Regions from separate parts of the Streptomyces sp. NPDC056479 genome, predicted to be linked through region 1. Evidence: riboswitches for the same ligand, from Rfam matches in the RefSeq annotation. Region 1 holds a riboswitch; the other holds the start of a gene.
What was found. A riboswitch is a leader RNA that binds a small molecule or an ion and turns the genes downstream of it on or off. The one in region 1 is predicted to bind glycine.

Region 1 (7,956 bases):
ACGCCAGGAAGGTGTCCATCAGCTTGCTGATGACGCTGTCGATCCAGCCGCCGTAGTAGCCGGCGATCACACCGAGCACCGTGCCGATGCACACGGACAGCATCGTGGCGCCGCCCGCGACCAGCAGCGACACCCAGGAGCCGTCGATGATGCGGGCGAGCATGTCGCGGCCGTACTGGGGGTCGACGCCCAGCGGGTGGTCCCAACTCATCCCGCCCCAGCCGCCCTTGGGGGCGAGCAGGGCCGGGTCGATCAGGTCCTGGTTGAACTGGTTGGGGTCGAGGTCGAACACCCACAGGATCGGCTTGGAGAGCACTGCCATGAGCACGAGGCAGATGACGACGATGCCACCGGCCATCGCGACCTTGTCGCGCTTGAAGCGCATCCAGGCGATCTGGGTGAGCGAACGCCCCTCGATCTGGCTCTTCTTGACTCCGGCGAGCACGGCCTCGGGCTGCGCTTCGGCCTCCGCTCCCGTTGTCTCGATCGGTGCGGTCACGGTGAGATTGACCCCTCTCGGCCGACGGTTGCCGACCCCCTTGCTGCCGCTGTAGCGGTTGCTTTATCTCGTACACAGGACCGACCGGCCCGTGTCTTGCGGGGAGTCTTCAACGCATTGGCGATCTGTTGCCAGAGCTGGCGGGGAAAGGATGCGCAACCGTGATGCTGTCTGGGGGGTTCCGTTATCCGAACAGCGGGTAACGATCGGCGGACGGGTGCCAGTTGGGGCGTATGAGGGCGGACCGGGACCTTCCGATCGCATCTACGCGCGGAGATACGCCTATGAAACCGCAGTCAGCGGACGCATGCACCTACGAAGTCGGGATGCCGACTGAACGGTAGGTTAGCGCGTCAAATGATCAGTAACGGCCCTGTGCCGGAGGGTAACCGTAGCCACCCGCGGGGGCCTGCGCGGGAGCGGCGTGTGCCTCGCGGTCGTAGAACGGACGGGCCTCCGCCCGCATCCACATCGCGACCGGATCGTCGTCGTCGGACATCGCCACGGTCGAGACGGGCAGCCCGTCCGGGACCGCGCCGATCGACTGGAGCATCATCGAGCGGACCGAGTCCACCGCGGGCGGGCTGGTGTCGTACACGTCGAGCCCGATGGCGAGATACGGCGCGCCGAGCGCCGGCTGCACCCAGGCGCGGCGCAGGGAGCGGACGGCAGGGGTGCGGTGGGCGTTCTGCGCGAGCAGGGCGTAGAACTGCGGGATCTCGATGCCGGGCTCCGACAGGCGCAGCGGTCCGGCGGGCTGGCGGTCCAGGCCGGTGGCGATGCGGCGCAGGTCGAGCCAGGGGATGCCGACGCCGCCGCCCGGGGCGTGCGGGTTCAGCCAGAGGCCGTAGTGGTCCGGGTAGAGGGCGCGGGCCGCGTCCGCTCCGTCGACCACTTCGTAGCTGCGGTTCCAGCCGCTGGCCGACAGCTCCTGGGCGGAGGTGACGCAGGGGGCGTAGCCGTAGCCGTCGACCTCCATGTTTCCGTACTGGGCGTCCGGGGAGCCGGCCTGGCCGTGCCACAGCAGCATCCAGATCTGGCCGCCGTTCGGGGTCGCGAGCGCGCGCAGGAGTGCCTCGTAGGCGTCGTAGCGCCCGGGGGTCACCTGGCGCAGCATGTGCTCGACCTGACCGGTCGAGGTTGTGCCAGCGCTCACTTTCTACCGCCCCTCCGTACAACACCTTGCCCGCACTGTGCCCCTAGCTTAAGCCCGGCCAGGAGCTCGGAACTTGCTGCCACAGCGCGGCCGCGGGTCGTTCGTGGTTGCTCGCGCAGTTCCCCGCGCCCCTGTCGGGGCGCTTCGCCTAGCCTCGCTGGTAGAAGGGCCGTACCTTCGCCCGCATCCACTCGATCACCGGGTCCTGGGCCACGTCGAGCAGCACCAGGTTGACCGGCCACGCCACCGGTGCGCGGCTCAGGGCGCGGGCGAGGGCGTCCATGGGTGCGGCGCGCAAGTCGCCCTCCCAGTGGGAGAGTTCCACGCCGATGAACATCACCGGGTCGGCCGTCTCGACGGCCGCCAGACAGCGACGGGCCGTCGTGACCACGCCGGTCTCGGCGAACGTGGCCGACGCCGCCGCGAGGAAGTCGATCGGGTCGTCCTGCCAGTTGGGCTCGTAGAGCTTGACGCGGCCGCCGGAGGTGAGGCCGTCCAGCGAGGTGCGACCCACCCGGCAGAGCTCGGCGACCGCGGCCGGGGGCAGCGGGACGCCGACCACGCCGTCCGGGTTCAGGGCGATGCCCAGGTGCGGGGGCAGACCGCGGGCGAACTCCACGGCCGGGGCGATCGTGTACGACATGTGGGCGCCGACGACCTGGCGGAACTGCTCCTCGGAGCTGAAGACCGGGACGTATCCCTGGCCCTCGATCTCCACCGTGGGCAGGTCAAGCGGGCCGCTGTGCGGGCCGCCGCCGCTGGGCAGGGGCACCCAGACGAAGCTGCGGCCGAGCACCTCGAGGATCCTCCCGCCCGCCGAGGGCAGGCCGAGGGAGGCCGAGAGCACCTCCTCCAACTCGTTGCCGGGCCAACCGCCGTGCGGATGGGGGTGTGCCGATGCCGGGAAGTCCGCGGGGAGATCCGCTGCGAAGTCCATCTGTGTGACCGCCTGCTGTGAACCACGTCTGAGACCCAAAAGGCTAGCCGGTGTCCGACCGACGCAGCCCTACGGGCGGTCATCCACCGAATACGACCGGTCAGCCCACCACTCCGTCCACCACCCGGACGCCTTCGTCTACCGCCGCTCGGCCCCGCTTACGGCACTCACCTCGTGATCCCAACCCGCCGCGCCCCGACCCGGCCCAGCCGCCGGCCCGCGATGGCACAGAAAGGCCTACCGCAAGCCACCTCGCCGCGTCGGCGACAGCCTTCCGAGGCCGTGCGAGGCGGCAGCCCCGACCGACGGCCGCTCGCCCCGGCCGGGGCCTCTCACGCCGTGAACCCGATCCGCCACATCCTGGCCGGGCGCAGCGGACAGGCAGCCAGACCGGGGCAGCCCGACCGCCAACGACCGCCCGCTCCCGCTCACAGCCACCCCGCGACCCGGTCCGCAGCGCCCCGACCCGGCACACCAGCCGGCCCGCGATGGCGCAGAAAGGCCTACCGCGAGACACCTCGCCGCGTCGGCGACAGTCCTCCGAGGCAGTGCGGGGCGGCAGCGCCGACCGAGAGCCGCCCGCCCGCCCGGGGCCACTCAGCCCGCGAACCCGATCCGCCGGAGCACATCCGCCGCGTCCCGGTCCAGCAGTACCGCCGAGCCGCATCCCGGTGGCAGGTCGCCCTTGGCCACCGAGCGCAGCAGGCGGGAGGCGGCCGTGCGGTGGCGTAGGAAGGCGTAGCGCGAGACGCCTCGGCCTCGCTCTCGCTGGCCCTCCAGCGCGGTACCGGGGGTCACGTCGAGGAGCAGCAGGTGGAGGGTGCCGCCGCGGCGGCGGGCCTCGCGGGCCAGCCAGGCGCGCACCCAGGTCTGCGTCCCGCAGTCGTGCACGACGACGCCCTCGCCGGTACGCAGGACGCGGCGCAGTCCGGCGTAGTGGGCGAGGCGGACCAGGGGGCGGTAGAAGGCGTAGGGGAGGAAGCCCGGCATCCGGGCGTCCCAGCGGTCCCGGGTGTCCTGGGAGTCGATACGGGTGCCCTTCACCGTCCGCCGCATCAGCGTGGACTTGCCGCTGCCGGGCAGACCGGTGATGACGACGAGGTCCTTGGGACCGAAGAGCAGCGCGTGCGGGCTGTGGCCCGAGCGCTCGCGCAGATCACGGACCACGGGCGCGGGGCACATGGCGCGGGCCTCGGCGGCCGGGGCGGCGGGCTGCTTGGGCAGCGCAAGGCCCGAGGTCGTCGCATACGCCGTGGTGCGGTTCACCGTCATCGTCCTCCTCCGGGGTCAGGATTCCCCATCCCCACTGAGCGTAAAGAGAAGGTAATAGAGGATCTCTTCCTTTTTCGTTCGCTTCCTGCCACAAGCCGGTTACAGACATGGCCTGCCCCCGACCGGGCCCGGCATGCAATGATGTGCGCGCCAACTGCATACCGGCCGTTTGAATCCGCGCGGGAGAGTCCCCAGCAGTGCATCGCTGGGGCGCCGAAGGAGCAAGTCCCTCCCTTGAATCTCTCAGGCCCCGTTACCGCGCGGGCGAGGCACATCTGAAAAGCGAGCCGCCCCACTCTTCGAGAACGGGCGTGGCTCCACCCAAGGTGCAACCCGTGATCGTCCCCGTGGCGGTCGTGGCGAACCTCTCAGGTTCCGATGACAGATGGGGAGGAACGACCTCGCCCGTCATGCCTTGGGAGACATCCGTCCGATGAGCAGCACTGAACCCCGCCGTACCGCGCTCGATGCCCTGCATCGCTCGCTCGGCGCGACGATGACCGACTTCGCCGGCTGGGACATGCCCCTGCGCTACGCCTCCGAGCGCGACGAGCACAACGCCGTACGCACCAGGGCCGGCCTGTTCGACCTCTCCCACATGGGCGAGATCACCGTCACCGGCCCGCAGGCCGCCGACCTGCTGAACCACGCCCTCGTCGGCAACATCGCCTCGATCGGCGTCGGCCGCGCCCGCTACACCATGATCTGCCAGGCCGACGGCGGCATCCTCGACGACCTGATCGTCTACCGGCTCGCCGAGACCGAGTACATGATCGTCGCCAACGCCTCCAACGCCCAGGTCGTGCTGGACGCGGTCACCGAGCGTGCCGCCGGCTTCGACGCCGAGGTGCGGGACGACCGGGACGGGTACGCGCTGCTCGCCGTACAGGGCCCCGAGTCCCCGGGCATCCTGAAGTCGCTGACCGACGCCGACCTCGACGGCCTGAAGTACTACGCCGGCCTGCCCGGCACCGTCGCCGGCGTCCCCGCGCTCATCGCCCGCACGGGCTACACCGGCGAGGACGGCTTCGAGCTGTTCGTGAAGCCGGAGCACGCCGTCGAGCTGTGGCAGGCGCTGACCAAGGCGGGCGAGAGCGCCGGCCTGGTCCCCTGCGGACTGTCCTGCCGCGACACCCTGCGCCTGGAGGCGGGGATGCCGCTGTACGGCCATGAGCTGACGACCTCCCTCACCCCCTTCGACGCCGGGCTCGGCCGGGTGGTGAAGTTCGAGAAGGAGGGCGACTTCGTCGGGCGCGAGGCGCTGACCGAGGCCGCCGCCCGCGCCTCGGCGAACCCCCCGCGCGTCCTGGTCGGCCTGGTCGCCGAGGGGCGTCGCGTCCCGCGTGCCGGGTACCCGGTCGTCGCCGGCGGCGAGGTCATCGGCGAGGTCACCTCCGGCGCGCCCTCCCCCACCCTGGGCAAGCCCATCGCCATGGCGTACGTCGACGCCGCGCACTCGGCGCCGGGCACGGCCGGAGTCGGCGTGGACATCCGCGGCAGCCATGAGCCGTACGAGGTCGTCGCGCTGCCGTTCTACAAGCGGCAGAAGTAACGCCAGAAGTAGAGACTGACAGCGGCGAGCGCGTGACTCTGCGCACATTTCCGCTGCTCAGACACGTTTCCCTCAGTCCCCCATTCACCACCACTCCCGCGCGTACAGGAGAATTCAGGCCATGAGCAACCCCCAGCAGCTGCGCTACAGCAAGGAGCACGAGTGGCTGTCGGCCGCCGAGGACGGCGTCTCGACGGTCGGCATCACGGAGTTCGCGGCCAACGCGCTCGGCGATGTCGTCTACGCCCAGCTCCCCGAGGTCGGCTCGACGGTGACCGCGGGTGACACCTGCGGCGAGCTGGAGTCGACCAAGTCCGTGTCGGACCTGTACTCCCCGGTCACCGGTGAGATCACCGAGATCAACGAGGACGTGGTGAACGACCCGGCGCTGGTGAACTCCGCGCCCTTCGAGGGCGGCTGGCTGTTCAAGGTACGGATCACGGAGGAGCCGGCCGACCTGCTCTCCGCCGACGAGTACGTCACCCACACCGCCGGCTGAGGAGTCGTATCCCTTATGTCTGCCCCCATGTCTGACAAGTCCCTTCTGAACGCACCCCTGCACGAGCTGGACCCGGCGATCGCCGCCGCGCTCGACGCCGAGCTGGAGCGTCAGCAGTCCACCCTGGAGATGATCGCCTCCGAGAACTTCGCGCCGGTCGCGGTGATGGAGGCACAGGGCTCGGTCGCCACCAACAAGTACGCCGAGGGCTATCCCGGCCGCCGCTACTACGGCGGCTGCGAGCACGTCGACGTCGCCGAGCAGATCGCCATCGACCGGGTCAAGGAGCTGTTCGGCGCCGAGTACGCCAACGTGCAGCCGCACTCGGGCGCCTCGGCCAACCAGGCCGCGCTGTTCGCGCTGGCCCAGCCCGGCGACACCATCCTCGGCCTGGACCTGGCGCACGGCGGCCACCTCACGCACGGGATGCGGCTGAACTTCTCCGGCAAGCAGTTCAAGGTCGTCCCGTACCACGTGGACACCGAGACCGGCCTGGTCGACATGGCCGAGGTCGAGAAGCTCGCCAAGGAGCACAAGCCCAAGGTGATCATCGCCGGCTGGTCGGCCTACCCGCGCCGGCTGGACTTCGCCGAGTTCCGCCGGATCGCCGACGAGGTCGAGGCGTACCTGTGGGTCGACATGGCCCACTTCGCCGGTCTGGTCGCGGCGGGCCTGCACCCGAACCCGGTCGAGTACGCGGACGTGGTCACCTCCACGACGCACAAGACGCTGGGCGGCCCGCGCGGCGGCATCATCCTGGCCAAGAAGGACTTCGCGAAGAAGCTGAACTCGTCCGTCTTCCCGGGCTTCCAGGGCGGCCCCCTGGAGCATGTGATCGCGGCCAAGGCGGTGTCCTTCAAGGTCGCCGCCAGCGAGGAGTTCAAGGAGCGCCAGCGCCGCACGGTCGACGGCGCCCGCATTCTCGCGGAGCGGCTCACGGCCGCCGACGCCCGCGAGGCCGGCGTGAACGTGCTGTCCGGCGGCACGGATGTGCACCTGATCCTCGTCGACCTGCGTGAGTCCGAGCTGGACGGCCAGCAGGCCGAGGACCGCCTCCACGAGGTCGGCATCACGGTCAACCGCAACGCCGTCCCGAACGACCCGCGCCCGCCGATGGTGACGTCGGGCCTGCGCATCGGCACGCCCGCCCTGGCCACCCGAGGCTTCACGGCCGAGGACTTCGCCGAGGTCGCGGACGTCATCGCCGAGACGCTCAAGCCGTCCTACGACGCGGGCGCGCTCAAGGCCCGGGTCAAGGCGCTCGCCGACAAGCACCCGCTGTACCCCGGTCTGAACAAGTAGTTCCTTTTTGTGGGGTGTCCCGCACACTGGTCAGTGAGCGGGCGGGGCACCCCGCGGAAACCCTCCGCACCACCCCGTATTGAGGAGTTCCCCGTGGCCATCTCGGTCTTCGACCTGTTCTCGATCGGCATCGGCCCGTCCAGCTCCCACACGGTCGGCCCGATGCGCGCGGCACGCATGTTCGCCCACCGCCTGCGCAACGAGGGCGTGGTCCCCTCGGTGGCGTCCATACGCACCGAGCTGTACGGCTCGCTCGGCGCGACCGGCCACGGCCACGGCACCCCGAAGGCCGTACTGCTCGGTCTCGAGGGCGCCTCGCCGCGCACGGTGGACGTGGAGGGGGCGGACGAACGGGTCGAGAAGATCAAGTCGGAGGGCCGCCTGAGGCTCCTCGACGAGCAAGAGATCCCCTTCGACTTCGACAAGGACCTCGTGCTGCACCGCCGCAAGGCCCTGCCGTACCACGCGAACGGCATGACCCTCTGGGCCTACGACGCCTCCGGCACCGAGCTTCTGTCCAAGACGTACTACTCGGTCGGCGGCGGCTTCGTCGTCGACGAGGACGCGGTCGGCGCGGACCGCATCAAACTCGACGACACCGTCCTGAAGTACCCCTTCCGCACGGGCGACGAACTGCTGCGCCTGACGCAGGAGACGGGCCTGTCGATCTCCTCGCTGATGCTGGAGAACGAGCGCGCCTGGCGCTCGGAGGAGGAGATCCGCGAGGGCCTGCTGGAGA
Region 2 (7,956 bases), on a different contig from region 1:
CATCCGCCACGCGGCGTCGGTCTCCCCCCAGCGGGCCGACTCCCGGGCGTCGGCGACGGCCTGGCCCCACGGTCCGGGCGGCGCGTACCGATAAGCACCGTCCCGCATCCCACTCAGTACGGCCTCGGCGGCCTTCCGCTCGACCCCGCGGGCGGCCATCATCCCGAGCCAGTGGTCGTCCCCGCCCAGCCGCCATTCGCCGCGTGCCGGCGTCATGGCCTCGACCGGCAGAATCTCGGACAGGTAGCGCGGGTCGGCCGCCAGGTTGCCGTAGTCCCGGGTGTTGCGCGGAGCGAGTAGATGCCGGAGCTGGCTGAGCAGGACGGCGCACCCTGGCCGTCCGAAGGACAGCGCCTCCTCGAGCAGCGACAGGGCCTTCTCGTACCGCCCGCGCAGGGCCAGCAGACGTGCCTCCTCCACACGGGCGTCCTGGGCCCGCGTGGTCGCGTTCACGAAGTCGGTTCTCTCCACCCGGTCGGCATGGAAACCGCGATACCTGGCCTCCATGTATGCGCGGAAGGACCGGTAACGCTCCGGCAGTTCACCGCTCCAGCCTTTGTAGACGTAGAGCGCCCACTCGCCGTCCGGGTCGCTGTCGCCCGGGTCGAGCAGGGCGTAGGACATGTCGGAGTCCGTCTCCAGCCGCAGCGCCCGTTGCCACATCCCGGCCAGCAGGACGTCCTCCTCGCGCGGGCAGTCGCCCAGATTCTCTTCGTACAGCGAGGTCATGCCGTACGGATCCTGGAACCAGTCGATGTCCGCGACGCCGCCGAGCTGATAGACCCCGGCCGTCTCGTCCACGTGCCACCCGTCGCTCACGGCCAGGAACTCCCGGTAGGAAGGCGGCAACCGCCGCCCCAGCCGCTCCTCGGCCGCGACGATCACCGCCTCGCCCGCCCCGGGCCTGCCCGGCGACACAACGGCCTCAGGGTCGTCCTCGTCCTCCCCCGCACGCGGAACCCACTCCTCCTGCCAACGCCCCAGGAACTCATGCCAGTTGAAAGAGTCGCCAGTCATGACCGGATGGTGTCACCCGCCACTGACAACGCCCCGTACGCACAGGTTCTGCTGCCGCATAAAGGGCTCCGCCCCGGCCACGTACGACCGGGGCGGAGCCCTTCATTCACTCATCCGGTGAATCTCAGTCCTCGTAGGCGTCCAACGGCGGGCAGGAGCACACCAGGTTCCGGTCACCGAAGGCCTGGTCGATACGGCGCACCGGCGGCCAGTACTTCTCGGCGGCCGACACCCCGGCCGGGAACACGGCCTCCTCACGGCCGTACGCGTGCTCCCACTCCCCGCCGAGCGCACCGGCGGTGTGCGGGGCGTTGCGCAGCGGGTTGTCCTCGGCGGGCCAGTCACCCGAACCGACCTTCTCGATCTCCGCACGGATGGCGATCATCGCCTCGCAGAACCGGTCGATCTCGGTCAGGTCCTCGGACTCGGTCGGCTCGATCATCAGCGTCCCGGCCACCGGGAACGACATCGTCGGCGCGTGGAAGCCGTAGTCGATGAGCCGCTTGGCCACGTCGTCGACGCTCACCCCGGTCGCCTTGGTCAGCGGCCGCAGATCGATGATGCACTCGTGCGCGACGAGCCCGCCCGGCCCGGTGTAGAGGACGGGGTAGTGCGGCTCCAGCCGCTTGGCGATGTAGTTGGCGGACAGCACGGCCACCTGCGTGGCCCGCTTCAGCCCCTCGCCGCCCATGAGGCGGACGTACGCCCAGGAGATCGGCAGGATCCCCGCGGAGCCCCACGGCGCGGCCGAGATCGGGCCGACGCCCGTCTCCGGGCCGGCGGCAGGCTGCAGCGGGTGGTTGGGCAGGTACGGCGCCAGGTGCGCACGCACACCTACCGGGCCGACGCCCGGACCGCCACCGCCGTGCGGGATGCAGAAGGTCTTGTGCAGGTTCAGGTGGGAGACGTCACCGCCGAAGTGGCCGGGCTTGGCAAGCCCCACCAGCGCGTTGAGGTTCGCGCCGTCGACGTACACCTGCCCGCCGGCCTCGTGCACCTGCGCGCAGATGTCGGCGACGTGCTCCTCGAACACACCGTGCGTCGACGGGTACGTGATCATCAGCACCGACAGCTCGTCCCGGTGCTTCTCGATCTTCGCCCGCAGGTCCTCGACGTCGATCTCGCCGTCCTCGGCGGTCTTCACGACGACGACCTTCATGCCGGCCATCACGGCGCTCGCGGCGTTCGTGCCATGCGCGGAGGACGGGATGAGGCAGACGGTGCGCTGCTCGTCGCCGTTGGCCCGGTGGTACCCGCGTACGGCGAGCAGCCCGGCGAGCTCACCCTGCGACCCGGCGTTCGGCTGGAGCGACACCTTGTCGTAGCCGGTGACCTCGGCGAGACGTTCCTCCAGCTCACGGATGAGCGTCAGATAGCCCTGCGCCTGCTCGGCGGGCGCGAAGGGGTGCAGCTGCCCGAACTCCGGCCAGGTGACCGGCTCCATCTCGGTGGTCGCGTTGAGCTTCATCGTGCAGGAGCCCAGCGGGATCATGCCGCGGTCGAGCGCGTAGTCACGGTCGGCGAGCCTGCGCAGGTAGCGCAGCATCGCCGTCTCGGAGCGGTGCTGGTGGAAGACGGGGTGGGTGAGGTAGTCGTCGGTGCGCTGCAGCGCGTCCGGAAGGGTGTCCTCGGTCGCCGCGTCCAGCGCCTCGATGTCCCCCTCGACGCCGAACGCCGTCCATACGGCGCCCAGTTGGGCCCGCGCGGTGGTCTCGTCGCAGGCGACGGACACGTGGTCGGCGTCGACGAGGCGCAGGTTGACGCCGTTCTGCCGGGCGGCGGCGACGACCTCGGCGGCCTTCGCGGGCACCCGCACGGTCAGGGTGTCGAAGTAGGAGCCGTGCACGACCTCGACCCCACCGGCCGTGAGCCCCGCGGCGAGGATCGTGGCGTACCGATGGGTCCGCCGCGCGATGCCCTTGAGCCCCTCGGGCCCGTGGTAGACGGCGTACATCCCGGCCATCACGGCGAGCAGCACCTGAGCGGTACAGATGTTGCTGGTCGCCTTCTCCCGCCGGATGTGCTGCTCACGCGTCTGGAGCGCCAGCCGGTAAGCCTTGTTCCCGTCGGCGTCCACGGACACACCCACGAGCCGCCCCGGCAGGCTGCGCGCGAACTTCTCGTGTACGGCCATGTATCCGGCGTGCGGCCCGCCGAAGCCCATCGGCACACCGAACCGCTGCGTCGTCCCGACCGCGATGTCCGCCCCGAGCTCACCGGGCGACTTCAGCAGCGTGAGCGCGAGCAGATCGGCGGCGACGGTGACGAGGGCACCGAGCTCGTGGGCCTGGTCGATGACGGCCTTGATATCCCGTACGACACCGGAGGCACCCGGGTACTGGACCAGCACGCCGTTGATCTCACGCGAGGCGATCTCGGCCGGGATGCCGTCGCTGAGGTCGGCGACCACGACCTCCACACCGGTCGGCTCGGCACGGGTCTCGATCACGGCGATGGTCTGCGGAAGGACATCCGCGTCGACCAGGAACAGGCCCTTCTTGTTCTTGCCCATGCGCCGGGACAGGGCCAAGGCCTCGGCCGCCGCGGTCCCCTCGTCGAGCAGCGAGGCACCGGAGGTCGGCAGCCCGGTGAGCTCGGCGACCATGGTCTGGAAGTTCAGTAGGGCTTCGAGCCGTCCCTGCGAGATCTCCGGCTGGTACGGCGTGTAGGCGGTGTACCAGGCCGGGTTCTCCATGACATTCCGCAGGATGACCGGCGGCGTGAAGGTGCCGTAGTAGCCGAGCCCGATCATCGGGTCCAGCACCTGGTTGCGGTCGGCGAGCGACCGCAGCTCGGCCAGCACCTCGGGCTCGGTACGCGCTCCCGGCAGATCAAGAGAGTCGGCGTTCTTGATGACGTCCGGCACCGCTGCGGCGGTGAGCTCGTCGAGCGAGCCGTATCCGACCTGGGCGAGCATCTTGGCCCGAGCCTCATGATCAGGACCGATATGACGCTGCTCGAAGGGAATACCCTGCTCGAGCTCGGAGAGCGGAATGCGATGGGCGGTCATTGCGGAGGCCTCCTGGTCTGACACGACCTTCGAGGGGCACCATGGCGCGGGTACCCGGACGGCCTCCCCCTCTGTCATCTCAACCTGAGAGCTTCACCGGGGCGCCCAAGGGCTCCCGGCTTTCACCGTCGGTGAGGGCGGAAGCCGTCGGCACCCGCCCTGCTTTCCAGAGTGACCTCGTCCGTGCGGTACGTGGGCCTGAGAGATTCCGGGGAGGATTTGCTCCTTCGGCGCCTCCGGTGGTGTCCGGAGGACTCTCCCGCACGGGGTCAGCAGCCGTCTGCAAGCCTACCAGCGAGGTCAACGCACGCCCCTTCGAGTGGCCGCACATCCCAATGTGCCTTTTCGTAGTGCTTACGGATGAGTTGCGACCAAGTGGAGGGCCCGTGCAGACCGACATCGATCCGCGCAATCTGATCGGCCGCAAGGCCTTTGACCGCAACGGCACCAAGATCGGCACGATCGACGAGGTCTATCTCGACGACGCGACCGGAGTGCCGGAATGGGCGGCGATACGCACCGGCCTGTTCTCCCGGGACGCCTTCGTCCCCCTGGAGCCCAGCGAACTGGTGGAGGGCACCCTCCACGTCCCCTTCGAGCGCACCCTGATCAAGGACGCCCCCGACTTCGGGGTGGGCCGCCACCTCTCTCCGGAACAAGAACTCCAGCTCTACCACCACTACGGCCTGGACGTCGCAGCCTCGCCCCCACCCCCCGACCGGGACTTCGGCAACTTGGCAGGCAGGGAGGACCCCGACAACAACGGCCCCAGGACCACTCATCCGCATCCCTGACCCCGGGCAGCCGCCACACGGCCGCCTCTCACCAGTCGGGACAGAGCCACCGCAGCCACACGCATCGCACCGCACGCCGACTTCCACCCACACGTCAGCGCCCCGGTAGGGGCACAGCTGCGGGCGATCGTGTCGCTGGCCTGGTCATGAGTGCGCGCCGGCAGTCCGCCGTGCTCGAAATGCATCGGGGGAAGCCCCGCTTCGGGTGAGGCCCCGCCAAGGCGAACCGAACCCCACCGCGGGCGGTCCATGGCCCTCGCCTGCCCCCACCGCCCTACCCGGGCATCACAGGCGACTCCCCGCCCCCAAACCCCCATCAGCAGCACCAGCACCGGCTCCCCCACCGGCCCCTGGCCCCCCGCTTCCCCCACCCTTCCCAGGCCTGCCCTCCACCAAAGGCAACGGCTCGGCAGCCTCCAGCCCCGGATCATCGACCCGGAAGGTGCGGACCCGCCCCGGCTCCGACCTGGGCGTTTCGAACCGCACCGTCACCCGCCCGAGCCCGCTCCCCTGCACCCACCCGTGCCCGAACTCGGCGTGCCGCACATCGTGCCCCGCATGCCACCGCCGCTCGGCCGCGCCCTCGGCCCGTCGCGCCACCGCGGCCTCTTCCTCACCGTCCTCCGCCGCCTCTTCCATCCGCACCCCCGCAGCCTGAGCGAACAGATCTTCCTGCGTGTAGTCGGCCAGCCCGCTCACCCCGACCCCAAGCAGCCGCACGCCTCCCGTCGTGTCCACGGAATCCAGCAGCCGCGCGGCGGCCTCCCGCACCACGGCCGGATCATCCGTGGGCCCGCGCAAGGTCTCGGACCGGGTCAAGGTCGAGAAGTCGTAGCGCCGCACCTTCAGCACGATCGTCCGCCCGGACAGCCCGGCCCCGCGCAACCGCCGCACACAGCGGTCGGCCAGCCGCTGCACCTCAAAACCCACCCGCACCCGGTCGTGAATGTCCACGTCGTAGGTGTCCTCGACCGACACCGACTTGGTCTCCCGCTCGGCGACCACCGGTCGCTCGTCGTGGGCCAGAGCCATCGCGTACAGGGCGTGCCCATGCGCCTTCCCCAGCAGTCGTACGAGCTCGTCCTCACCCGCCTCGGCGATCTCCTCGACCGTATGGATCCCGGCCCGCCGCAGGTGGTCGCCGGTCGCCGGCCCCACCCCGGGCAAGGTCCGCACCGACATCGGCCCGAGCATCGCCCGCTCGGTCCCCGGCTCGATCACCACCAGCCCATCCGGCTTGGCCTGCTCAGAGCCGATCTTCGCGAGCATCTTGGACGCGGCCAGCCCAACCGACCCCGCCAGCCCGGTGGCGGCCCGTATGTCGGCGCGCAGCTTCGTCCCCACCAGCCGCGCCGACGCCTCGTCCCAGGCCGTTTCCCCGGCCTCCAGATCCACGAACGCCTCGTCCAGGCTCAGCGGCTCCACCAGCGGTGACAGCTCGCGCAGCAGCGCCATCACCTGCTCGCTGGTGTCGCGGTAGATCCCGAAGCGCGGCACGAGATACGCGGCGTTCGGCGCCAGCCGACGCGCCTGCGCCATGGGCATCGCCGAGTGAACCCCGAAGACCCGGGCCTCATAGGAAGCGGTGGCCACGACTCCACGGGGCCCGAGACCGCCCACGATCACGGCTTTCCCGCGCAGGCTCGGCTTGGATGCCTGCTCCACCGAGGCGTAGAAGGCATCCATGTCGAGATGCAGGATCGTGGGCGCGTTTCTCACACCCCTGATGCTGCCTCACACCACTGACAATGCCTTGGCCGACAACACCCTGGCCCGACAATTCCTCGCCACGACCGGCGCTCAGACCGCCCGGTTACGCCGCCGAGCCAGCTCGTCCGTCGGGTTGTGGCCGATGAGCGTCTCCCCGGTGTCGATCCGCTCCCCGTGCAGCTGCGACAGCGCGCTCTCGACGTCCCGCCACACCACGCCCACGGCGATCCCGAAGATCCCCTGCCCACCCTGGAGCAGCGCGTGCACCTCGTCTGGCGAGGTGCACTCGTAGACCGTCGCACCGTCGCTCATCAGCGTCATACGCTCAAGATCGCGAAAGCCCCGCTCCCGCAGATGCTGCACGGCGGTGCGGATGTTCTGGAGCGACACACCGGTGTCGAGGAAGCGCTTGACGATCTTCAGGACGACGACGTCCCGGAAGCTGTACAGCCGCTGCGTCCCCGACCCGTGAGCGGGCCGCACGCTCGGCTCCACGAGGCCGGTGCGCGCCCAGTAGTCCAATTGCCGGTACGTGATCCCGGCGGCCGCACACGCCGTCGGACCGCGATAACCGATCTCCTCGGTCGCCATGGACGCCGCCCCTCCACCACTGCTCGGCACGGCCGTCGGTCGCTGAAAAGCGTGATCCGCGCTGCCGTGAAGCGGGTACGGGCCGCTCGCCCCGAGACTGCGCTCGGGAGCACCCCCAGCCGTACCGTCGCCGCTGCTTCTCACGCCGACCTCCGTCCTTGACCTGCCTTCTCGACGGTAGGCAGTCACCCGGGGTGCGTCAACGATCGCCACACTCGGCCCGCCGAGTGATAATCACCCTAGGAGTGGTTTCCCGCGCCCCACCGCGGGGAAAGGCTAGCCGAATGTGCTCGGGGCAGACCTCAAGACGCTCACGCTCGCCGCTGGCAAATGCCGGCATTTGAGCCGTAACCGACTGTGGGCCGCACCATCACGGACCGCAAGTCCGCAGGGCGCCGCCCACGCCGCCTCACTGACTGCTGGTGCCGAAGTCCTCCGGCGAGATCTGGTCGAGGAACTCGCGGAACTTCTCCACCTCGTCCTCCTGCTCGTCCGGGATCGCGATGCCGGCGTCGTCGAGCACTCCGTCGCTGCCGTAGATCGGCGTTCCGGTGCGCAGGGCCAGCGCTATGGCATCGGACGGGCGGGCGCTCACCTCGACGCCGCTGGCGAAGACCAGCTCCGCGTAGAAGACGCCCTCACGCAGGTCCGTGATGCGCACTTCGGTGAGCTCCTGGCCGACGGCCTCCAGCACGTCCTTGAACAGGTCGTGGGTCAGCGGTCGCGCGGGGGCCATGCCCTGCTGGGCGAAGGCGATCGCCGTCGCCTCCCCCGGCCCGATCCAGATGGGGAGGTAACGGTCGCCTCCCACTTCGCGCAGGAGCACGATCGGTT

Region 2: another riboswitch for glycine. It lies ahead of gcvP (aminomethyl-transferring glycine dehydrogenase); the one in region 1 lies ahead of gcvT (glycine cleavage system aminomethyltransferase GcvT).

What each region holds. Positions count from the first base shown of each region.
Region 1 covers NZ_JBHTRZ010000007.1:227,642-235,597, reverse strand. The annotation lists gene ACFQ6S_RS27355 (ABC transporter permease) at 1-499, opposite strand, end outside; gene ACFQ6S_RS27350 (enhanced serine sensitivity protein SseB C-terminal domain-containing protein) at 861-1,655, opposite strand; gene ACFQ6S_RS27345 (enhanced serine sensitivity protein SseB) at 1,804-2,592, opposite strand; gene ACFQ6S_RS27340 (AAA family ATPase) at 3,190-3,864, opposite strand; glycine riboswitch at 4,035-4,133, shown strand; gene gcvT (glycine cleavage system aminomethyltransferase GcvT) at 4,298-5,416, shown strand; gene gcvH (glycine cleavage system protein GcvH) at 5,538-5,915, shown strand; gene glyA (serine hydroxymethyltransferase) at 5,943-7,217, shown strand; gene ACFQ6S_RS27320 (L-serine ammonia-lyase) at 7,311-7,956, shown strand, end outside.
Region 2 covers NZ_JBHTRZ010000011.1:414,636-422,591, forward strand. The annotation lists gene ACFQ6S_RS37685 (SMI1/KNR4 family protein) at 1-1,017, opposite strand, end outside; gene gcvP (aminomethyl-transferring glycine dehydrogenase) at 1,142-4,027, opposite strand; glycine riboswitch at 4,204-4,299, opposite strand; gene ACFQ6S_RS37695 (PRC-barrel domain-containing protein) at 4,414-4,821, shown strand; gene ACFQ6S_RS37700 (DNA polymerase IV) at 5,107-6,540, opposite strand; gene ACFQ6S_RS37705 (MerR family transcriptional regulator) at 6,622-7,266, opposite strand; gene ACFQ6S_RS37710 (bifunctional nuclease family protein) at 7,532-7,956, opposite strand, start outside.